DNA from 2 places in the Vibrio sp. R11-SG3-ISO3-SZ genome. Region 1 is predicted to be linked to the other one. Evidence: predicted binding sites of a transcription regulator. Region 1 holds the regulator's gene; the other holds the start of a gene.
The links. Region 1 encodes CRP, which controls carbon source genes, mostly activating them, when cyclic AMP is high. Its sites were predicted from a motif close to TGTGANNNNNNTCACA; they were not measured.
Positions count from the first base shown of each region.

Region 2: cytR (DNA-binding transcriptional regulator CytR) is a predicted target of CRP. The motif match lies at 2,341-2,356, and genes of this name have one in related genera.

Region 1 is NZ_JCBDGX010000050.1:43,556-59,150, reverse strand. Features, by position in the region: gene AC6R1O_RS06925 (YfcC family protein) at 382-1,845, opposite strand; gene AC6R1O_RS06920 (anaerobic C4-dicarboxylate transporter) at 2,291-3,598, opposite strand; gene aspA (aspartate ammonia-lyase) at 3,791-5,242, opposite strand; gene AC6R1O_RS06910 (FxsA family protein) at 5,513-6,070, shown strand; gene AC6R1O_RS06905 (aminodeoxychorismate/anthranilate synthase component II) at 6,201-6,785, shown strand; gene AC6R1O_RS06900 (aspartate aminotransferase family protein) at 7,301-8,512, shown strand; gene astA (arginine N-succinyltransferase) at 8,624-9,643, shown strand; gene astD (succinylglutamate-semialdehyde dehydrogenase) at 9,703-11,160, shown strand; gene AC6R1O_RS06885 (DUF1338 domain-containing protein) at 11,280-12,071, shown strand; gene crp (cAMP-activated global transcriptional regulator CRP) at 12,229-12,861, opposite strand; gene AC6R1O_RS06875 (phosphoribulokinase) at 13,119-13,988, opposite strand; gene AC6R1O_RS06870 (capsule assembly Wzi family protein) at 14,314-15,595, shown strand, end outside.
Region 2 is NZ_JCBDGX010000074.1:811-10,121, forward strand. Features, by position in the region: gene priA (primosomal protein N') at 68-2,269, shown strand; gene cytR (DNA-binding transcriptional regulator CytR) at 2,620-3,627, shown strand; gene AC6R1O_RS09525 (SPOR domain-containing protein) at 3,778-4,323, shown strand; gene hslV (ATP-dependent protease subunit HslV) at 4,464-5,006, shown strand; partial or broken gene hslU (ATP-dependent protease ATPase subunit HslU) at 5,046-6,381, shown strand; gene frdD (fumarate reductase subunit FrdD) at 6,466-6,843, opposite strand; gene frdC (fumarate reductase subunit FrdC) at 6,856-7,239, opposite strand; gene AC6R1O_RS09550 (succinate dehydrogenase/fumarate reductase iron-sulfur subunit) at 7,242-8,000, opposite strand; partial or broken gene frdA (fumarate reductase (quinol) flavoprotein subunit) at 8,000-9,311, opposite strand, start outside.

The sequences.
Region 1 (15,595 bases):
ATAATGGATAGAATGAGCGTGCGGTTTTATGCGTTGTTTTTATTTATATAGTGACTTTGTTTCGCTTTTGACGGCATTTGTTAATAAACGAATGTGTTAATTTGTCTAGGCGATCACGCTTGTTTTTGTGTTTATTCACAAAAGTGTGGGTTTTATTTTTGGATAAGAAAAAGTAACCCAGTCTATAAAACAGGATTATCCAAATGGAATAAAAATTGAAACGTAAAGATAAAGAAAGTGCAGATAGAGAAAGAGTAGATAAATAAAGTGCAGACAAAGAAAAAGCCACACACGTGGCTTTTCTTGATTGAGTCTTGCAAGCAGGGAGAGAGCAGGACAACCGTTTCGTTATCCTGCTTAACGGCGCTTTTGCGTGAGCAGTTACAGTAGCGCACCTAGGCTTAACGCCAACACACAGAACAGAGTCAAGATAGCGAGCAGCGGCGCGACCCATTTCACCCAGCGCACATAAGGCACGCGGGCGATCGCAAGGCCACCCATCACCACGGCTGAGGTTGGCGTGATGAGGTTCACCAGCCCTGATGCTGATTGGTATGCGGTGATAACCAAATCACGACCGACGCCGGCAAAGTCGGCCAATGGCGCCATAATCGGCATGGTGAGTACGGCAAGACCAGAGGTGGACGGCACCAAGAACGAGAGCAAAATCTCTAGGAAGAACATCACGTTAATAAAGACGACAGAGGAGAGCCCAGTCACCATCTGCTCCGCTGAGTACAAGATGGTATCGGTGATCATGCCGCGATCCATCACGACCACAATACCGCGCGCAATACCGATGATGAGAGCAACGCCAAGTAGGTCGCGGGCGCCATCAATAAAGCTGGTGGTGAACTCCTCTTCGCTCATACGTGCCACGATACCGACAATGATGGTAGCGGCCAGGAACATGGCTGAAATTTCCGCCATCCACCAACCGGCAATGGAGACACCGTAAATCATGACCGCGAACGAGAGGCCAAAGATGGTCAGAATCGCTTTGCGTGTAGTGGTGAACTCAAGGCCTTGCTCGGATTGGTTGCCCAAGAAGTGCGCTTTGTTCTCTTCATACTTATCAAACACAATCGATTTGGATTGGTCTTGGCGCACCATGCGTGCATAGCGCATCACATAGGCGACACAGATTGCCCAGCCAATCACCAACATGATGGCGCGTAGCATGATGCCATCGGTGAACGGAATGCCAGAGGCGTTGGCGGCAATCACAGTGGCGAACGGGTTGATGGTTGAACCCAAACAGCCAATCCCGGCGCCGAGCAACACGGTCGCGGCGGCGACCACAGGGTCAAAACGTGCGGCCATCATCACGGGCACAAGTAAGGTATAGAAAGGCAAGGACTCTTCCGCCATCCCATACACAGTGCCGCCCGCGGCAAACAGTGCCATCAAGATGGGGATCATCATCTCTTCGCGTCCTTCAAGGCGGTGAGTGACGCGCTCTATCCCAGCATCAATCGCGCCGGTTTTTGTCACTAGGCCCAAGAAACCGCCGATGACGAGGATAAACAGCGACACATCAATCGCTGCCGCTTCGTAGCTGTTGTGGTCGTAAAAGCCATCAATCGGCGCAAGCAAGACATCAATCACCCCTTGTGGATTGCCTTCCACAGGCTGATAAGTGCCCGTCACGGGCACTTCACGGCCAAGGTCTTCATTCATGGCGCGGTCATATTGGCCAGCGGGGATAATCCATGTCAACATGGCCACAAGGGCAATTAGGACAAATAAAATGGTGTAGGCGGAAGGGAATTTAAAGTTGGCAAAAAAGCCGCGTTTTTTCTCTTCGCTGTTTTTATGTTCTCTAGGGACAGTTTGAGTGGTCATGATGATCTCCTTACTTGTATTGCAAAGGGTGAATACAAGTGAATCTGTGACAATAGATAGCGTTAATATTGATAGGCATGATCGAATTTAGAACTAGTGTAAATTTCGTCTCAAAGATTAACCTTGGAGCGGGTCACAAATTACTGCCCTATATTCTTTGCCAAAATTTGCATGGAAAAATCGCTAGGGTATTCAAGTGAAATAGTTGGATTTCTATGCTGGTTTTTGGTTTTTTTTAGAAAGAGTGAATGGATTTAATAGCGGCATAAATAAACGCTGGGAATTTTATTCAATCGATTTGGTTAACGAGAAGGTTTTATTAATTAACGCTATTTTGATGTCAATCAAAAACCGTCTGTGATCTGTGATTTTTTATTCAGTGCAAAATAAAAGGGAGCACTCGGCTCCCTTTGTATCGAATTATTTTTATGACGTCTTATTGAGACTAGATCAGCAGACCGCCAAAGGTAAAGCCAAGTGCCACCGCCGAGGCAATGGTCACCACACCAGGAATAAAGAACGGGTGGTTAAACACGTATTGGCCGATGCGCGTTGAGCCAGTGTCGTCCATCTCAACCGCGGCCAACAGCGTTGGGTAGGTCGGTAGTACAAACAGGGCACTGACGGCAGCAAAGGACGCAACGGCAGTCAGCGGCGCGACACCAATCGCTAGCGCGGCAGGCATAAGCGCCACTGTGGTCGCGCCTTGTGAGTAAAGGAGCATAGAGGCAAAAAACAGCACCATCGCCAACATCCAAGGGTGATCAGACAAGAGATCGCCTGCCAGCTCTTTGATTTCTGCCACGTGCGCATTAACGAACGTTGAACCAAGCCATGCAACACCCAGCACGCAGACACACGCCGTCATACCTGAGCGGAAGGTCGCGGCTGATGGGATTTTCGCTGCATCGATTTTGGTCACCAGCACAATGGCTGCTGCTGCCGCGAGCATCACGGTCATGATGGCTTCGTTACGGCCAAGCGCAGGGTCTTTAATTAGGCCGACTGATCCTGAAATCGCCGCTGCGTAGCAGACAACAAAACCAATCGCCGCCAAGAAAATGTAGGTCGCGGTTTTCGCTGTTGGCAGGATCTCGCGTTGTGTGTCGCTGCTCAATTTGATCAACCCTTTTTCCAAACGCTCTTGGTAGATAGGATCGTCTTTAAGCTCTTTACCCATGAAGTTGGCGACAAACGCACCAATCATACAAGCAATAAAGGTGGTCGGAATGCAGACCGCCAGTAGCGTGAGGTAGTCCACGCCCATTGGCGCCAACATCGCCGCAAACGCCACGACCGCCGCTGAGATTGGCGATGCGGTAATCGCAATTTGCGAGGCTACGACAGCAATCGACAGCGGACGAGAAGGACGCACGCCTTGGCCTTTTGCCACTTCAGCAATCACAGGCAAGGTTGAGAACGCCGTATGGCCAGTCCCCGCCATCAAGGTCATTAAGAAGGTGACGATCGGTGCGTAAAAAGTGATTCGTTCAGGGTGTTTGCGCAAAAAGTTTTCCGCTACTTGAACCAGCCAGTCCATACCACCGGCCACTTGCATGGCGGCAATCGCGGTAATCACTGACATAATGATTAAGATAACGTCAACAGGAATGAACGCCTGACTGGTGGGCACGCCCAACACCAAAGACAGGGCAATCACACCCGCACCACCGGCAAGGCCGATGCCAATCCCGCCGATTCTTGCTCCCAAGTAAATGAAGAGCAGAACAACAATGAGCTCCACTGCGACCATAGCTATATCCTCGTATAATGTTTAACGTTTGATTTTGATTATCTAATGCTTCGCGCTGCTGAGAGTCGGCCAGCGGCATGAAGGTTTAGATAATCACTGCGTGTTGTTTACCTTGTGTGAGAGTAATCCATAGGAAAAGTGTGGTTACCGGATGCGTGCCTAAAAAAGGGCCCGCAGGCCCTATTTTTGCGCTTACTCGTAGCGCTTGGCTTTATACGTTGGACGCATGAAGTTTTCAACCGAAAGAATGTCATCGAGCTCTTCTGGCGTCAGCAATCCACGCTCTAGCACCACCTCACGTACGCTCTTACCGGTTTCAGCACAAATCTTACCGACGATGTCGCCTTCGTGGTGTCCGATGTATGGGTTGAGGTAAGTGACGATACCAATCGAGTTGTAGACGTAGTTTTCGCACACTTCTTTATTGACGGTAATGCCGTCGATGCATTTGTCGCGCAAGTTCACGCACGCGTTAGACAGAATCGAAATCGACTCAAACATGCTTTGGGCAATCACTGGCTCCATCACGTTAAGCTGCAATTGACCGCCTTCTGCCGCGAAAGAGATGGTGTTGTCGTTACCCAATACTTTGAAGCAGACTTGGTTAACCACTTCAGGCACCACAGGGTTGACCTTAGCAGGCATGATGGAAGAGCCCGCTTGCAGCTGTGGCAGGTTTAACTCGTTCAAACCCGCGCGAGGACCAGAAGAGAGCAAGCGCAAGTCGTTACAGATTTTAGATAGCTTCACCGCTAGGCGTTTGAGCGCGCCGTGCGTCATCACGTAGGCGCCGCAGTCTGAGGTGGCTTCAATCAAATCTTCCGCAGGGACCACATCAAGACCAGTCACTTGTGCTAAGTGTTTGACTGCCGCTGCTTGATAGCCCGGCGCCGCGTTGAGACCAGTACCGATGGCCGTTGCGCCTAGGTTCACTTCGAGCAGAAGCTTTGAGGTGTACTCAAGCGCGCGGATCTCTTCGTTGAGTGTCACCGCCCAAGCGTGGAACTCTTGACCGACCGTCATTGGCACCGCGTCTTGCAGCTGAGTGCGGCCCATCTTGAGGATATCTTTGAACTCTTGGCTCTTAAGCTCGAACGCACCTTTGAGGTATTCAATCGATTCAATCAGTTTGTGCACGCTGTTGTACACCGCAATGCGAAAACCGGTTGGGTAGGCACAGTTGGTCGACTGGCTCTTGTTGACGTGGTCATTTGGGTTGATGAAGTCATACTCGCCTTTTTCCTTGCCCATTAATTCGAGGGCGATATTGGCGATCACTTCGTTGGTGTTCATGTTGACCGACGTGCCCGCGCCACCTTGGTAGACGTCTGATGGGAATTGGTCCATGCACTTGCCGGTTTCTAGAATCAAATCACACGCTTGGATAATATAATTCGCCACATCCTTTGGAATTACACCCAGCTCTTTATTGGCCAGCGCCGCGGCTTTTTTGGTCATCACCATACCGCGGACAAAATCCGGCACGTCGGAGATGGTCATGTTGGAGATGTTGAAGTTTTCAATCGCACGTAGGGTGTGGATGCCGTAGTAAGCGTCGGCAGGGACGTGACGCTCACCCAATAAATCTTCTTCAAGACGTGTTGCAGGGGAAAGTGCCTTAGTGGCATCGGTTAGGGTAGCCATACAGGATCCTTAGAGTATTATTCTGATAATAAAGTTAAATGCTAGCCATTCTGTAGTCTAAGAATCCATTCATCAGAATTTTGGGCTATAAATCCGTCCTGACTTATGTGGCACATCATACTGCACCTAGCGCATAAAAATAGTAACTTGATCACCTTTTTTGTATTTATTTACTGAAAGTTTCATCGTGAGAGGTAAACACTTTTTTACCGCTTAAATTTGTGCCTGTGCAGGCTTTGCGCGTACACTGAGGGCAACAAAGGAGGGCGTGTGTTTCCTATCTTACTCTTACTATTTATCATCGTACCTATTATTGAAATCGGCCTGTTTATCCAAGTGGGTGGGTTTCTTGGTTTATGGCCGACCATCGGTCTGGTGCTGGTCACCGCGTTTGTCGGCGCTTCTTTAGTGCGTAGCCAAGGCGTTGCGACGTTACTGTCGGTGCAGCAACGCCTGGCACAAGGCGAGCTCCCCGCGCAGCAGATCATGGAAGGCGTGATGCTGGCGGTGGCGGGTGTCTTACTGCTCACTCCCGGTTTTTTAACCGACGCGTTAGGCATGTTGGTGTTACTGCCAGCGCCCCGTGCCATGATCGCCAAAACGCTGATGAGCAAAATGGTGATTCGATCAGTGGGTGGGCAGAGTGGCTTTGGTCATGATCCATTCTCTCATGATCCCTTTTCTCACTCTCATCAAGATCCTTCTCATCAAGACCCTTTCCATCGTGACGGCGCCTCGCCGTTTGAGTCTGACTCGACGCAGGGGAAGACGTTTGAAGGCGAATACGAACGCAAAGACGATGAGAATGACAAGCCGAAATTAAAGTAACTCCGCATAGACGAGTTGAACCTCTGGCCAGCGTTTGCTGGCCTTAATTTTGCGCTTTTCCCTTGCCTTTCTGGCATGGTGTTGCACAATACCGCCCCAGTGAAAACCAACCTGTGTGTCATCGTCACTCATGCTACTGATCATCGACAATTACGACTCGTTTACCTACAACCTCTACCAATACTTTTGTGAGTTGGGCTGCGAGGTGTTGGTGCGCCGTAATGATGAGATCACGCTTGAGGAGATTGAGGCGCTGTCGCCAAGCCATTTGGTGATTTCGCCTGGGCCATGTACGCCCAATGAAGCGGGGATTTCCCTAGCGGCCATTCGCCACTTTGCCGGTAAGCTGCCGATTCTCGGTGTCTGTTTGGGGCATCAAGCGATTGCCCAAGCCTTTGGCGCCAACGTCGTACGGGCGCGTCAAGTGATGCACGGTAAAACCTCCCCCATTATCCATACGGGTAAGAGCGTCTTTAAAGGGCTCAATAACCCCCTAACGGTGACGCGTTACCATTCGCTGGTGGTCGAGGCAAACAGCCTGCCGAGTGAGTTTGAGCTCACGGCTTGGACGACACTCGCCGATGGCAGCATGGATGAGATCATGGGCTATCAACACCGCACTCTACCGATTGACGCGGTGCAGTTTCACCCGGAATCGATCAAAACCGAGCAAGGACATCAATTGCTGGCGAATTTCCTGACGCGCATGGTTTAACGCGCATGATTGAATGCGCATAGTTTAAAACCGTCTTCAAATCGGTCAGCAAGCCGCGTGCAACGTTTGTCTCTTTCCCCTGTGCTGAAAACCGCACTCAGATCACTTTTCTTAACATTTCTTTCATAACTTGCCGTTTGCATAGCGAGTGAAAAACTATTCGCTAGCCAAGTGGCGCTCTGGGCTCACGCCTTGTTGCGTCTGGGTTAAACCCCTGCTTATCTTTGTTATAAGAATAAATTGCTTCATAAAAGGGGTGGCATCGTGCATAAATACTCAAGCTCAATAGGGTTTTGCCTCCTATGGTGCCTCTAAAAAGAATAAATCACTATTGAAATGGTTAATTAATTGTAAATACAATGCTGTGATGGCTGATATGCAAAACATTCTGTTTTCTGTCTCTGTTGGTAACGTGATAAGCGAACGTCGTGAACGACACCAATGAACGAAGAGACGTTTAATGAAGAGATATCGAGCAACAGCGATCCAGTGAGCAGTATCGAGAGGGAAAGACGATGACAACTGAAATGAACGTAGAACGCGGCCTGTTTGATGAGGTGATGGTGCCTTGTTACAACCCAATGGAGATGATCCCAGTGAAAGGCGAGGGTGCTCGCGTATGGGATCAGCAAGGTAATGAGTATATCGACTTTGCAGGGGGGATTGCCGTGAGCTGCTTGGGGCATTGTCACCCTGCGATGGTGAAGGCGCTGACCGAGCAAGGTCAAAAATTGTGGCACCTGAGCAACGTGATGACCAATGAGCCGGCGTTGCGTTTGGCGAAAAAGCTGACCCAAGTGAGCTTTGCCGAGAAAGTCTTCTTTGCTAACTCAGGCGCAGAAGCCAATGAAGCGGCGCTCAAACTGGCGCGCCGCGTGGCAGCCGACAAGTTTGGCCCTGAAAAGTCGGAAATCATTGCTTTTAAACAAGGCTTCCACGGCCGAACCTTCTTTACGGTAACGGTCGGCGGTCAAGCAGCTTACTCTGATGGCTTTGGCCCGAAACCGGGCGATGTCACGCACTTGCCTTACAACGATGTCGAAGCACTGAAAGCGCACATCTCAGATCGCACCTGCGCCATCATGATGGAGCCGCTGCAAGGCGAAGGCGGGATTATCTCACCAACGGACGAGTTTGTTGCGACTGTGCGCGAGCTGTGTGACAAGCACAATGCGCTGCTGATCTTCGATGAAGTGCAAACCGGCAACGGCCGTACTGGCAACTTTTACGCCTACCAAGGTTTGGGTGTGACGCCTGATATTTTGAGCACAGCGAAATCACTCGGTGGCGGTTTCCCGATTGGGGCAATGCTGACCACCAATGCGCTCGCGGAGCACATGAAAGTGGGCACGCACGGTTCGACTTACGGCGGTAACCCGCTAGCGTGTGCGGTTGCTGAGGCCGTGGTTGATATCGTTAGCCAACCAGACACATTGGCGGGCGTTGCTGAGCGTGAAGCCCTGTTCCGTGATGGTCTGAACAAAATCAATGCCAAGTACCACCTGTTCGACGAAATTCGCGGTAAAGGCCTACTGCTTGGCGCTGCACTGAATGAGCAGTGGCAAGGCCGCGCTCGTGATGTTCTGGTCGCCGCAGGTAAAGAAGGCCTGATGGTACTGGTTGCCGGCGCCAATGTCGTGCGCTTCACGCCATCACTGGTGATCAGCAAAGAAGAGATCGAACAAGGTCTCGCTCGTTTAGATAAAGCCATCGCAAGTTTGGTTTAGGTTTTGTGAGTGCCTAGTTTCTAGTTCCTAGTGCCTAGAGTGAGGATTTCCTTTCTCTAGGAACTCGCCTCTAGGAACTAGGCACTTAAATAGCATCAGGAGGGAGTATCGATGCTGGTTGTTCGCCCTATTTCTATTTCGGACTATGACGCGTTGCACACATGTGCGGTGGAGTCTGGTCACGGATTTACTTCTCTACCCGTCAACGAAGAGCTGTTGACGAACCGCATTACCCATTCCGAATACAGCTTCGGCAAAGCCAATGTGACCGAGCCCGGTGACGAAGGCTATTTGATGGTTGGGTTTGACAGCGAGACGGGGGAAGTGGCCGGGTGTACCGGAATCGAAGCCTCGATTGGCTGGGATGTCCCGTTTTACTCGTACCACATTAGCACCATTGTTCACTCATCCCCCAAACTGGGCGTGAATAACGTGGTGAAACTGCTCACGTTTGGCAACAACTACACCGGATGCAGTGAGATTTGTACGCTATTCCTCAGACCCAGTTTCCGTGGCGGGCTCAATGGTCGTTTGATGTCGAAGTGTCGTTTTTTGATGATGGCCGAGCATCCGCATCGCTTCTCGACAACGGTGTTTGCCGAGATGCGCGGTGTCTCTGATGAGAACGGCAACTCGCCATTTTGGCAATGGCTACAAGAGCACTTCTTCTCGATTGATTTCACTATGGCGGATTATCTTACCGGGATCGGTAAAAAAGGTTTCATTGCCGATTTGATGCCTAAGCTGCCGATTTACATCAACTTGCTCAGTAAAGAGGCACAAGCGGTGATCGGCCAAGTGCACGAGAACACCAAGCCGGCGCTGCGCCTTCTAGAGAAAGAGGGTTTCACCTGTCGTAACTACGTCGACATTTTTGACGGCGGCCCAACGGTTGAGTGTGAGGTGCGCAATATTGAGTCGGTGCGAGAATCGTTTCGAGCCAAAGTGAGCATCTCTGAACACGCCAGTTCTCAGGATTACCTGATTGCTAACACCTCATTTGAGAACTTCAGAGCCACCGCCGCCAAAGCGGCGTACGACAAAGAGTCGGGTTCGGTCATCCTAGCGCCAGAGGTGGCGAACGCGCTGCAAGTCGGCGATGGTGACTACGTGCGCATGCTGGCTCAGTAATAGTCAGCCCAGCGATAGTCAGCCCAGTACTGGCAGTAGAATTGGACAAGGAAAACAACATGACTCATTGGATTGCAGGAGAGTGGCTGGCCGGACAAGGCGAGCCGATGAATTCAACCAGCCCGTACAATGACGAGGTCATTTGGCAGGGTGACAGCGCGTCTAGCGCGCAAGTCGAAGCGGCGGTCAGCGCGGCGAGAAACGCCTTTCAGACATGGAAAAAACTCAGCTTTGCGCAGCGCGAAGCCATCGTGCTGGCGTTTGCTGAAAAAGTGAAAGAGAGCAGCGAGCAGATAGCCGAAGTGATTGCTAAAGAGACCGGCAAGCCGTTGTGGGAAACGCGCACAGAAGCCGCGGCCATGGCGGGCAAGATTGCCATCTCTATTCGCGCTTATCATGATCGCACAGGCGAAAGTACCCGTGAAGCGGCGGGTAACCAAATTGTACTGCGCCATCGCCCGTTGGGTGTGATGGCGGTGTTTGGCCCGTATAACTTCCCGTGTCATTTGCCCAATGGTCACATTGTCCCAGCGCTGCTGGCGGGCAACACCGTGGTGTTCAAGCCGTCAGAGCAAACGCCGCTGACCGGTGAGCTAGCGATGAAGCTGTGGCAACAAGCGGGATTGCCTGCGGGCGTGATCAACTTAGTCCAAGGGGGCAAAGAGACGGGCATTGCGCTAGCAGAGTCGAAAGGCATTGATGGCCTGCTGTTTACTGGTAGCGCCAATACAGGTCACCTGCTGCATCGCCAATTTGCCGGTCAGCCAGACAAGATGCTGGCACTGGAGATGGGCGGCAACAACCCTATGGTCATCAGTGAGCACTATGGTGAGCTGGACGCGACGGTCTACACCATTTTGCAATCGGCCTTTATCAGTGCCGGGCAGCGTTGCACCTGTGCGCGACGTCTCTATGTGCCTGTGGGCGACAAAGGCGATGCCTTGGTCAATCGCTTGGTTGAGGCCACACGCAAGCTGCGCGTCGATCAGCCGTTTGCAGAGCCAGCGCCTTTTATGGGCCCACAAATTTCGAAAGCTGCGGCACACTTTATCCTCAACGCACAGGCGAACTTGCAGAGCCTTGGTGGTGTGAGCTTGGTGGAAGCGAAAGCGGGCGAGGCGGCGTTTGTCACTCCGGGGATTATTGATGTCACGGCCATCGAAGCGCTGCCAGATGAAGAGTATTTTGGCCCGCTGCTGCAAGTGGTGCGTTATCAAGGTCTTGAGCGCGCCGTTGAGCTGGCCAATGACACCCGCTTTGGTCTCTCTGCTGGGCTGGTGTCCACCGATGATGATGAGTGGGCCTACTTTGTTGACCACATTCGTGCAGGGATCGTCAATCGCAACCGCCAATTAACTGGGGCAAGTGGCGATGCGCCGTTTGGCGGACCGGGCGCCTCGGGCAACCTTCGCCCAAGTGCTTACTACGCTGCGGATTATTGCGCTTACCCTATGGCGTCGATGGAAGGCGAGCACACCTTGCTGCCTGAGACGTTAAGCCCGGGTGTAGAACTGTAAGACGCACCTTGGGCTCGCTTGGAGCCCAAGGTGTTCGATTCATTGCTAGGTTTGTGATTAAGCCATTCTTTTAAAGAACCAGCTTTACGATTCAGCTTCACGATTAACATGGAGACGTTATGACGCCTGCTCAACTGTTCGATTTACTGTGGCAAGACTATATTTCCCGTCTATGTCCTCAAGCGGCCAAGGTTCATCAGCTTTTAGAAGAAGATGAGCCGCTGATCAATGACCATATTGCGCTGCGCACCTTTAACATTGCGCCGCTCGGTATCGAGACATTGGCTGCGCCATTTATTGCGCTAGGTTACCAAGCGTGCGGTGACTACCTGTTTGAGAGCAAACACTTGGTCGCCAAGCACTACGAGCACGCCGATCCGACGTTGCCAAAAGTGTTCATCAGTGAGCTGAAAGTCGAAGAGTGCTCAGCGCCGCTGCAACGCATTGTCAGCAAGCTGGTGGCACAAGTGGAGGCATCCGCACTGCAAAGCCATGAGTTTTTGTATGCGGGCCGTTTGTGGGATCTCAGCTATGAAGATTTTCAAACCCTCGCCCAAGAGAGTGAGTACGCAGCATGGCTTGCGGCGCACGGCTATGGGGCCAACCATTTCACCGTAAGCGTTAATCAGCTCAAGGCATTTGACGAGGTCGCGGCGGTGAATGAGCACCTGCGCCAAGCGGGCTTTGTCATCAATGAGTCGGGTGGCGAAGTGAAAGGCTCACCAGAGGTATTGCTTGAGCAATCGTCCACCATGGCAGACAAAGTCGAGGTGAGCTTTAGTGACGGTACGCAAGTGATCCCAGGCGGCTTCTACGAATTCGCCAAACGCTATCCGATGAGTAATGGTGAGCTCTACCCAGGGTTTGTCGCGGCGTCAGCGGATAAGATATTTGAGAGTACGAATGGGTAGGGAGTGCCTAGTTCCTAGTTGCTAGAGGGGCTGGTGAAATGGGTGATGGGAACTGGGTACTGGTAAATAAAAAGCCACCGCTGGTAGACAGGGTGGCTTTCTTAATCTTTAAAGGTTTTCTCTAGGAACTAGCCACTAGGAACTCGCCTCTAATGCCCTATCGCGTGCCGTAGACGACGATGGTTTTACCGTGGGCGGAGATCAGGTTTTGCTCTTCAAGCATCTTCAAGATACGGCCAACGGTCTCACGTGAACAGCCGACAATCTGACCGATCTCTTGACGCGTGATCTTGATTTGCATGCCGTCTGGGTGCGTCATGGCATCTGGCTGTTTCGCTAGGTTAAGTAGCGTCTGCGCGATGCGGCCTGTCACGTCTAGGAAGGCGAGGTCACCGACTTTTTGGCTCGTCACTTGTAGGCGGCTTGCCATTTGCGCAGATAGACGCATCAGGATGTCAGGGTTGACTTGGATAAGCTGACGGAATTTCTTGAATGAGATCTCTGCAACTTCACAAGGTGATTTAGCGCGAACCCAAGCGGTACGCTCTTGATCTTCTTCAAATAGACCAAGTTCACCGATAAAGTCACCTTGGTTTAGGTAAGAAAGGATCATTTCCTTACCTTCTTCGTCTTTAATCAGTACCGCCACAGAGCCTTTGACGATGTAGTAAAGCGTCTCTGCTTTCTCACCGGCGTGGATCAATGTGCTTTTTGATGGGTACTTATGAATATGACAATGTGACAGGAACCACTCTAATGTTGGATCGGTTTGAGGTTTACCTAGAACCATAATATCTCACTTCCTCTGCAGGGTACGCTTGCCGCTTTCCATTTTTGTCGCGCCAGTAAAAGGCGCGAAGCCTTGAACAAGGCTTTTTAGGATAAGAGCACTTATTCAATGCTGCAAGCCATCTTTGTTTCGGTTACAAATAGTAGCCTTTTTCAAAAGGGATTTCTTGATTTTAATCGTGTCAAGTTGGTGATTGTTTACGCAAAAATGTGCACATGATCACGGTATGACAAGTAAACGGGTCTTAGGACTGATCGCTAGCCAATTTTACCCGTCTCGATAAGCTGCTGTAGGATAGGTCTGACGATGAGCTCCATCGCAAAACTCATCTTACCCCCCGGCACGACAATAGTGTTGTGGCGCGACATGAAAGAGCCATCAATCATAGCGAGCAGGTATGGGAAGTCGACCTGTTTGATGCCGCGCAAGCGGATCACTACAAAGCTTTCATCCAAACTTGGGATGCCTTTAGCGTTAAGTGGGTTGGACGTATCGACGGTCGGCACGCGTTGGAAGTTGATGTGGGTGCGCGAAAATTGCGGGGTAATGTAGTTGAGGTAGTCATCCATCGAGCGGACAATCGAGTCCATTACCGCTTCGCGTGAGTGACCGCGATCGCGCGTGTCACGGACGAATTTTTGAATCCACTCCAAGTTCACAATCGGTACCATGCCAATCAAAAAGTCGACGTGTTGGGCGACGTTGACCTCACCATCCACCACGCCGCCATGCAGTCCTTCGTAGAACAGCATGTCAGAATTTTCCGGCAAATCTTGCCACGGCGTGAAGGTACCCGGCATTTGATTGTAGGGCACGGCTTCATCGAAGGTGTGCAAGTAGCGACGAATTTGCCCTGTGCCTTCATTGCCATACTGCTTAAAAAACTCAGACAGCGCAGGGAAGTCGTTCGCCTGCGGACCAAAGTAGCTGATGTGGCGTCCTTGCTCGCGCGCTTTGCGGATCTCGACATCCATTTCTGGGCGCGTAAAGCGGTGGAAACTGTCCCCTTCCACCCAAGCCGGTTTCACGCGCATCATGTTAAACATTTTGCGAAACGCTTCAGAGGTCGTGGTTGTGCCCGCACCGGAAGAGCCCGTTACGGCAATAATGGGGTGTTTTGCTGACATGACAAACCTTATGTGTAATACCTGTCCTTGTATGTTCGCACTATATCACCAAAACGAAGGCGAGTGTGCCCCTTGAGCAGTTTGCTACTCGTCAGTATTCTTATTTTCGCAAGTGGCATTTTAACTACGTAGTATAATGAGAAGGGAAGTACTTTATTGATATGTTAATACTCTATATACTGCATATCTTTGTGATTGATGCAGTATGATCGGGCGTGCTTATTTGTAGCTAGTTCACCATTTCATCGAAAACCAAAATTCTAATAAGCTAATAATAATTATAGGTTATGTCAGTGGGATTCAAAGAGAATCAAAGGTTCTAATTGTGGTAAATGGATGTTTAGGACGTCGGCTCTTTATAAAAGACACGTTTTCAGAGGTAACACTGCAAGTATTTTTCGGTTTAATGTGGGTGTTGTCTCTTTTCTGTCTTCCCTTTGGTGTAAAAGCGTCACCATGGCTAGAGTCCCATGACCCTTTCCTAAGAGCATCACTCAATCAACTCTCAAATATTGGCCTGATGAGCTCTCCCGTTAGTACATTTCCTCTACGTTGGCTTAGCATCGGCGATGATCTCACCAACAATCATATATCAGATGAACAAGCCTTAGTAGCAAATCGACAGTTGCGGCATGCAATGAGTAATGCGCAATATGGACGTGGTAAATTCATGTCGAAAGTGAAGTACCAGACAGGGCCGCTAGTGTCTTTAGGATATGGCGCTAATGATAGTGATAGTTGGGGAATTTACTCTAGCTATAATCATCTAGATGACCGTTTTGCGTACAGGCTTAACTTGAACTACGTAAACCAAAGGATATCCCAGCAAGATTTGCTACCCATAGAGTATGATCAAGATATTGACTTTAGCGGTTCGTATATTGCCTTTAATGTTGGTTACTCGTTAGTTGCATTGGGATACCTTGAACGTTGGTGGGGGCCGACATGGCAACATAATTTACAATTAGGCACATATGGGAATTCGACGCCTTCTTTATCAGTGTCATGGGTATCAAACAATCAGGGACTATTAGGCTATTGGCAACTGGATAGTGTGATCTCTGAAACGGATAGTGAGGCGGACTACTTATGGTCTAACCGCTTTTCAATGAAACCGTTTAATTTTGCAGAAGTGTCATTGAACTATCACGAATCCACTGACTTCGATTCCAGCGCCTCGTACCGCTCATTTGGCATTGATTTCAATGTTCCTCTTCCAAAAATGTTTGAGCTCAGTCATGCAATGTTTGCGTCCTTTCAAAAGGTTTCCTTGGGACAGGAGACCCAGTCTTTTGTTGTGGGGTGGGAAGGTCATAGACGTTTGCTTGATATTGATTGGACGTTGGTTTTAGAGAGTCAGCATGTTGACGAAGCTTACGTTAAAGTACTTCATCCCAAAGAGTATGAGTTAATCAGTGACTTGACCTCATTGAGTTGGGGAAACAGTCAATCTGTCGCTGTTTATGCTCAATTGGCCAATGATCATCGGCTAAGTATCGTTGCTCGAGATTCAGGTTCGAGCAACGGTCAAGAGAGGGTGATGAAAACCGACTACTACATCCCTTATCTGCAAGGGATGTTTAACTTGGGAGTGGGCTATCGAGACG
Region 2 (9,311 bases), on a different contig from region 1:
GCTGGCTTTTCTCACTCTGCCTTTTCCCTTAGACTAAACGCGTCATCGACCTGCAGTGAAAGACTGAATGAGACCCACCATCGCCCGAGTCGCGTTACCCGTACCACTAGATAAACAGTTTGACTATCAAATCCCTGGACACCTTTTTCCAGTGATTGGTGGGCGCGTGTCTGTGCCTTTTGGCCGTCAAACCTTAGTCGGTATCGTGACGGCCTTGGTGCAGCAGTCATCGCTGCCGATGGACAAAATCAAGCCGATTAAGCAGGTGCTCGACAGTCAACCTGTTTGGCCTGACTCGTTATATACCTTGTTGCACTGGTGCAGCCACTTTTACCAATATCCACTTGGCGACACCTTAGCCAATGCGATGCCCAGCGCCCTGCGTAAGGGAAAACCGGCCGACTTTACCGCCGTGGTGGAATGGCAACTGACGCCAACCGGACGCGATCAATTGATGCATGGATTTGGCCGAGCGGTTAAGCAAGCCAAAGTGATGCAGATGCTGCAACACGGACCGACGTCACACCAACGTTTTATTGATGAAGAGGTCAGCACAAGCGTGCTGCGCACGTTGACAGACAAAGGTTGGATTGAGTCGATTGAGCGCAAGCCTCATTTTGCCAAGTGGGGCACTGACATTGAAGCCGATGTCGAGAAACCAAAGCTGAATGAAGAGCAAGCAATCGCTATCGCGACGGTCAACAGTTTCAGCGGTTTTGGCTGCTTTTTGCTCGAAGGGGTGACCGGTTCAGGCAAAACCGAGGTATATCTCAACATGATTAAGCCAGTCCTCGAACGGGGTCAGCAGGCTTTGGTGTTGGTGCCGGAAATCGGTCTGACGCCGCAAACCATCAATCGCTTTCGAAAGCGTTTTAACGTGCCGATTGAGGTAGTACATTCTGGATTGAATGACACCGAGCGCCTCAATGCCTGGTTGTGCGCGCGCGATAAAGTGGCCGGCATTGTGATTGGGACGCGATCTGCATTGCTGACGCCTTTTGCTGATCTGGGCATTATTATTGTCGATGAAGAGCACGATAGCTCTTACAAGCAGCAAGATAGCTTGCGCTACCATGCGCGCGATGTGGCGGTCATGCGCGCCAACAAAGAGCAGATCCCGATTGTGCTTGGTTCAGCAACGCCCGCGTTAGAAACGCTGCACAATGCGCTGTCTGGCAAATATCATCATCTGCATTTGTCTCGCCGAGCAGGCAGTGCGGTGCCCACCACCAATCAAGTGATTGACGTCAAAGGGCTCTATTTAGAGGGGGGCCTCTCTGCGCCACTGATCGCTCAAATGCGCAAGCACCTCAACGCAGGCAATCAGGTGATGCTGTTTTTAAATCGACGCGGCTTTTCCCCGGCTCTGATGTGTCATGAATGTGGCTGGATCGCGGAATGCAAGCGCTGCGACGCCTACTACACCTACCATCAGCACAGCAGCGAAATTCGCTGTCACCACTGTGGCTCTCAGCAGCCGACGATCCACCAGTGCCAAGGGTGTGGTTCCACTCAACTGGTCACTGTTGGGGTGGGAACCGAGCAGCTAGAGAAACAACTGCATACGCTCTTTCCAGAGCAGAAAACCATTCGTATTGACCGCGACAGCACGCGGCGCAAAGGCAGCCTAGAAGAGGCGTTAAGCGCCATTCGACGCGGTGAATATCAGATTCTGATCGGCACGCAAATGCTCGCCAAAGGGCACCATTTCCCGGATGTGACGCTGGTGGCTCTGTTGGATGTCGATGGCTCACTCTACAGCAGCGACTTTCGAGCCTCTGAGCGTTTAGCCCAGCTCTTCATTCAGGTGGCAGGCCGAGCGGGGCGTGCCAGCAAACCCGGTGAAGTGTTGTTGCAAACCCACCACCCAGAGCACAGCCTATTGCAAGCACTGTTGAAAAAGAGTTATCGGGACTTCGCTGAGGTGGCCTTAGCAGAGCGAAAACTGGCGGCGTTGCCCCCGTATTCGTTTTTAACGCTGTTTCGTGCGGAGGCGAACCAATCTGAGCTGGTGGAAGAGTTCCTACGCCAAGTCCGCTTTACTTTAGAATCCCACCCTCTGTTTGATTCCGGCTGCATGGTGCTGGGCCCGACACCCGCCCCGCTTGCCAAACGTGCGGGTAAGTTCCGTTGGCAATTACTGCTGCAAACCGAGCAGCGCTCGTTAATGCAAAAGCTGCTGGCCAGTGCTAAGCCGGCTATCGAGTTGCTGCCGAGCGCGAAAAAGGTCCGTTGGTCGGTCGATATCGAGCCTCAAGACTTGAGCTAACACGCCGATTAGTTTAAATAAGGGCAGGGACGATAGGCGCTGTGAGCTGATTTCGTTCTTTTTCATTTATTTGTGATCTGGCTCTCTTTTATAGTTCGGGTTTTGTTAAATATCCCGTAACTTTCTGTTTCGAAATGAATAAACTAGTTGTTTGGAAAGGGGTAGGCGAAGCGAACCTTGGCAAGAGCCAAACGATTGCGTTTCGCTGCCAATAAGAGTGGGCATCAGCCTACCATCATCATAAGCGGTGCAGGATTGACCCCGTCATCACCACACCAGACGCTATGATCAAGGCAACAAGGTTTAGGTGGCTAAAGCGCTACATCTTTAATTAAGAGGGTTAATAACTTATGGCGACAATGAAGGATGTTGCCCAGCTTGCGGGAGTGTCGACGGCGACGGTATCACGGGCGTTGATGAATCCCGAGAAAGTCTCTTCTGCGACGAGAAAACGCGTCGAAGAGGCGGTGCTTGAAGCTGGCTACTCACCCAACTCGCTGGCGCGCAATCTGCGTAGAAACGAATCAAAGACCATCATCGCGATCATCCCAGACATTTGCGATCCCTATTACACCGAAATCATTCGTGGCATTGAAGATGCGGCTATGGAGCACGGTTACATCGTATTGCTTGGGGACAGCGGCCAACAAAGAAAGCGTGAAAGCTCTTTTGTGAACTTGGTATTCACTAAGCAGGCCGATGGCATGCTGCTGCTCGGTACGGATTTACCGTTTGATGTTAGCAAGGCAGAACAAAAGAATCTGCCGCCGATGGTCATGGCGTGCGAATTTGCGCCTGAGTTAGAGTTGCCCACCGTGCATATTGATAACCTCACTTCCGCATTTGAAGCGGTCAACTACCTGACTCAGATGGGGCATCGCCGTGTCGCGCAGATTTCGGGGCCAGAGAGTGCTCTACTGTGTCAGTTCCGTCACCAGGGTTATCAACAAGCGTTGCGCCGCGCGGGCCTAACGATGAACGAACACTATTGCGCAGAAGGCAACTTCACATTTGAAGATGGTGCGAAGGCGATTCGTCAGTTGTTGGCCTTATCTGAGCCGCCGACAGCGGTTTTTTGTCACAATGATATGATGGCGATTGGTGCGATTCAGGAAGCGAAAAAGCTTGGGCTTCGCGTGCCACAAGATCTATCGGTTGTGGGTTTTGATGACATTCAGTTTGCGCAATACTGCGATCCACCACTCACGACGATTTCTCAGCCGCGTTATGAAATCGGGCGTCAGGCGATGCTGATGATGCTTGAGATCCTCCGTGGCCACGACGTGCGTGCCGGCTCTCGACTGCTCGAAACAGAACTGGTGATTCGAGATAGCGCCGCGCCGCCGTGCGTCCTCTAGACGACTTGAACGGTCATTGAGCCGCCGGTCGCCCTGGCTGCGCCACTTTGCGGCCAGTTTTGCTGAGCCGCTTCCAATTCCGGTCTGTCCTCACACACAAATCTGCTTTAACATAGCGAGCAGTTGTATTAAATGGTTTGATAATCAGTTGTGGCGAATAGAGATTACGTAAAGCGCGGCAGTAGCCGTAAGCCGACTAAAAAAGCCGCCCCGCGCCGCAAGAAACCGTGGCGCAGTGGTTTGTTGGCCATCGTCTTGGTCTCGGCGTTCGGTTATGGGTTGTATCTACTCAGTAGCGACCCTGAGCCGCCTGCGCCGGTGGTTCAACCCGCGAAGCCTACCCCGAAACCCAAAGCGAAAAGCAGCCAAACTCTCCCTCCTCCGCCAGAAGAGAAATGGGACTATGTCGAGTCGTTGCCGAGTCGTGAAGTGGAAGTGAAAGCCAAAGAGCTGGTGGTGTCTGAGATTCCCTACATCATGCAGTGCGGCGCGTACAAAACCGCGCAGCAAGCTGAAGCGCGTAAGTTGGATATTGCTTTCCAAGGCATCAACAGCAAAATTCGCAAAAAAGAAGACAGCAGTTGGTATCGCGTGGTGCTTGGCCCATACAAATTTAAGCGTGACGCAGAGCGTGATAAGCACAAGTTACAGCGCGCCAAAATCGAGCCTTGTGCGATTTGGAAAGAAGCACAATAAACGCCGACGTCTAATGCGTTCAAAGTGAAAACATCGCCCCGCCTTCTTGTCGGGGCGATGTCTTTTCTACCCTTGAATTCTGTTTTTCATAGCCTCATATAAAGACTAACATCCAAATGAATAAAGTATGAGGCCCCACCGTGACTACCATTGTATCCGTACGTCGTAACAACAAAGTCGTCATTGCTGGTGATGGACAAGTATCGCTGGGTAACACAGTGATGAAAGGCAACGCACGTAAAGTTCGCCGTTTGTACAACAACAAGGTACTTGCGGGATTTGCCGGTGGTACTGCCGACGCGTTTACCTTGTTCGAACGTTTTGAAAGTAAGTTGCAAATGCACCAAGGTCATTTGACCAAAGCGGCGGTTGAGCTGGCCAAAGATTGGCGCAGTGACCGTGCGCTGCGCAAGCTTGAAGCTTTGTTGGCCGTCGCTGATGAGACGGCATCGTTGATCATTACCGGTAATGGTGATGTGGTGCAGCCAGAAAACGATTTGATCGCGATTGGTTCTGGGGGCAACTTTGCGCAAGCGGCAGCGACGGCGCTGCTCGAAAACACCGAACTCGACGCCCGTGACATCGCGGAAAAGTCGCTCAAAATTGCGGGTGATATCTGTGTGTTCACCAACCATCACCACACTATCGAAGAACTAGAAATCCCGCACAGCGCTGCGAAGTAAAAAGCAAGATAGTGGTCACTACATTTAAGGAATTCAATTATGTCTGAAATGACTCCTCGCGAAATCGTCCACGAACTGAATCGCCACATCATTGGCCAAGAAAACGCAAAACGCTCTGTGGCGATCGCGCTCCGTAACCGCTGGCGTCGTATGCAGCTAGAAGAAGGCTTGCGCAGCGAAGTAACACCGAAGAACATTCTGATGATAGGGCCAACGGGTGTGGGTAAAACTGAAATTGCCCGTCGCTTAGCCAAGTTAGCCAATGCGCCCTTCATCAAAGTTGAAGCCACAAAGTTCACGGAAGTGGGCTACGTGGGCAAAGAGGTGGAGACCATCATTCGTGATTTGACCGATGTGGCGGTCAAAATGACGCACCAACAGGCGATGGAAAAAGTGAAGTTCCGCGCCGAGGAGCAAGCCGAGGAGCGCATTCTTGATGCGCTATTGCCGCCAGCACGCGATGCTTGGGGTCAGAATGAGCAGCAAGACGAGAGTTCGTCGAATACTCGTCAAGTGTTCCGCAAAAAACTCCGTGAAGGCAAACTTGACGACAAGGAGATTGAGATTGATGTCGCTGCGCCGCAAATGGGCGTCGAGATCATGGCGCCTCCTGGCATGGAGGAGATGACCAATCAGCTTCAAGGCATGTTCGCCAACTTCAGCCGGTGATACTAAGAAGAAGCGTAAGCTGAAAATTAAAGATGCGTTCAAAGCGGTGACCGAAGAAGAAGCCGCGAAGCTGGTCAATCAAGAAGAGCTCAAAGAACAAGCGATCTTTAACGTCGAAAACAACGGCATCGTGTTTATCGATGAGATTGATAAAATCTGTAAGCGCGGCGAAAGCTCTGGCCCAGATGTATCTCGTGAAGGCGTACAGCGTGACTTACTGCCGTTGATTGAAGGCAGCACGGTCTCGACCAAACACGGTATGGTCAAAACCGATCATATTCTGTTTGTTGCATCGGGCGCTTTCCAAGTGGCGAAGCCATCGGATCTGATCCCAGAGCTACAAGGTCGTCTACCGATTCGTGTCGAGCTGGAGGCACTCTCTAGCCACGATTTTAAGCGCATCCTAACGGAGCCCAAAGCATCACTGACCGAGCAATACTGCGCGTTGATGAAAACCGAAGACGTTGACATTGAGTTCACCGAAGAGGGCATCACCCAGATTGCAGAAGCGGCATGGACGGTCAATGAAACCACCGAGAACATCGGTGCACGCCGTCTGCACACCGTGATGGAGCGCTTGATGGATGAAATCTCCTTTGAAGCGACCGACAAGGCAGGCTCTAAGTTGGTGATTGATGCGCAATACGTGAAAGCGCGCTTGGGTGAGTTTGTCGAAGACGAAGATCTCAGCCGCTTTATTCTGTAAGTGCGATAGACACTCACAAACGAGGCACAAGATAAACAAAGCCCGCTCAGTTGAGCGGGCTTTCTATTTTTAATAGACGGAGGCTTAGATCATAAAGATAAAAATCACCGCCAACGCTGAGATAAGGGCTGCGAAGAAGTAGCAGGCAATTTTGCCGACGACACCCGCATGGATTTTAAGATCATGCATGCCGTGATGGACACGGTGCATGGCATGCCACATGGGTAGAGCCAGTGTGCCGATGATAAACAGCGCACCGATGATGCTGGTGGCAAACTCGGACACGCGCTCATAGCTCAATGCGTCTGCGCTGATGATGCCCAGCGGGGCCAACACACCTAAGACTAAGATAGTCACAGGGGTGATCATCGCGAACCAGGTGCCGCCAGCGCCAAATAGCCCCCACCATACTGGCTCATCACTGCGTTTAGGGGCTCTGTTAACGTTGAAATTTGAATTCATGATTACGGCTCCTTACACCACCACGAGGACGACGAGAGAGATAAACGCCACCGCTGCCCACTGAGTGAGAACGACGATCTTTTTATCAACGGGTTTGCCTTTTAAGCGAATCGGCATCACTTGCGGCATCATGCTAAAGAAGGTTTGGGCGTGCAGTAAACTGCCAGCCAACGCCACAATGTTGATGGCGATGACCACTGGGTTTGCCATAAAGCCAAGCCAGCTTTGCCACGCTTCTGGGCCTTTGACCAGCGAACCCAATCCGATGGTGAGGAACAGAGTAAACAGCACCAAAGGCAACACCGTTGCTTCACGCAACATGTAGAAGCGGTAAAACGGATGATCTTTCCACCAGGTGCGTTTCACTTCACGAACGTAAGGTTTACGGTTACTCATCCTTATGCCTCCTCTTTTGCAGGTGTGCCGTCAGGCTTTAACATGGCAATCACGAAGTCCATCGAGGATTCGACTTTACCTTGGTTCACCGCCGCCGCAGGATCCACGCTCTTCGGACACACTTCTGAGCAGTAGCCGACGAAGGTACAGCCCCATGCGCCATTGTCACCGTTGATCAGCGCCATGCGCTCGGCCTTACCGTTGTCGCGGCTGTCGAGGTTATAACGATGCGCCAAGGTGAGGGCCGCAGGGCCAATGAACTCAGGATTAAGACCAAACTGAGGGCAGGCGGCGTAACACAAACCACAGTTGATGCAGCCAGCAAATTGCTTGTATTTGGCCATTTGCTCAGGCGTCTGTAGGTTAGTGCCGTCTTCGGGTTTACGGTCGTTTCCTATGATGTAAGGCTTGATGGCTTCAAGACGCTCAATGAATGGCGTCATATCGACAATCAAATCTTTTTCGATAGGGAAGTTTGCCAACGGCTCGATTTTGACGCCATTTGGGTAGTCACGCAGAAAGCTCTTACACGCCAGTTTTGGCACACCATTGACCATGATGCCGCAAGAGCCACAAATCGCCATGCGGCAAGACCAGCGGTAAGAGAGCTCTTTGTCTAAGTTGTCTTTGACGTAACCAATTGCATCAAGGATGGACATGGTTTCATCAAACGGCACTTGGAAGGTTTCAAAGTGCGGTTCGTTGTCGGTTTCTGGGTCATAACGCAGAATGTCGACTTTTTGAATGCGGTTGGCTGACATTAGGCTTTCTCCTCTGCGTTTTTCTCGGCGGCTTCTTGTGCGGCGGCTTTTTCAGCGGCTTCACCGTAGAGGCGTGCTTTCGGCTGTGACTTGGTGATGGTGACATCACTGTAGTCGATGCTTGGCGCTGCATCCGCTTGATAGAAGGCGAGGGAGTGCTTAAGAAAGTTCACGTCATCGCGCTCTGTGCAGCCATCATCAAGACGCTGGTGGGCACCGCGAGACTCTTTACGCAAAATCGCCGAATGTACCATGGCTTCCGCCACTTCAAGGCCGTACCCCACTTCGATGGCGTAGAGCAGATCGGTGTTGAACACCTTACCTTTGTCCTTGATGCCAATACGCTTGTAGCGCTGTTTGAGCTCGGTGATTTTATCTATGGTTGCTTGCATTAGATCTTCTTGACGATAGATGCCGCAGCCCGCTTCCATGGTGTGGCCCATTTCCGTGCGAATATCTGCCCAGTTTTCGTCACCCTCTTGATTCATTAGGGCTTGAATACGGGCTTCCACCTCTTTGATTTGCGCGTCAATCGCGGCTTCATTCCAACCTTTGAACTCGGCGGCGCGCTGCACAGCTTGCTCGCCCGCCACGCGGCCAAACACAACAAACTCAGCCAGGGAGTTTGAACCTAAGCGGTTTGCGCCATGCAGACCAACAGACGCACACTCACCGACCGCAAATAGGCCTTTGATGCGTGTTTCACACTGGCCATTGGTTTCAATCCCGCCCATGGTGTAGTGAACCGTTGGACGAATTGGGATGGGCTCTTTGGCTGGGTCGACGTTAACGTAGGCTTTGGCCAGTTCACAGATGAACGGCAAGCGCTCTTGAAGGTACTCTTCACCGAGGTGGCGCAAATCAAGGTGGACCACATCACCGAGTGGGTGCTTGATGGTGTTGCCTTTTTGCTGCTCATGCCAGAACGCTTGGGATACTTTGTCGCGTGGCCCGAGTTCCATGTATTTGTTCTTCGGCTGACCCACCGGTGTCTCTGGTCCCATGCCGTAATCTTGCAGGTAGCGGTAACCGTTTTTATTGACGATGATCCCGCCTTCACCACGACAACCTTCGGTCATGAGGATACCGGTACCAGGTAGACCGGTTGGGTGGTATTGCACGAACTCCATATCACGCAGTGGCACACCATGACGATACGCCATCGCCATGCCATCGCCTGTCACGATACCGCCGTTGGTATTACAGTGATACACACGACCCGCACCGCCCGTGGCCAGTACCACAGACTTGGCTTTGATGGTGACCAGTTCCCCTTCCGACATATGAATGGCAATCAGACCTTGCACTTCA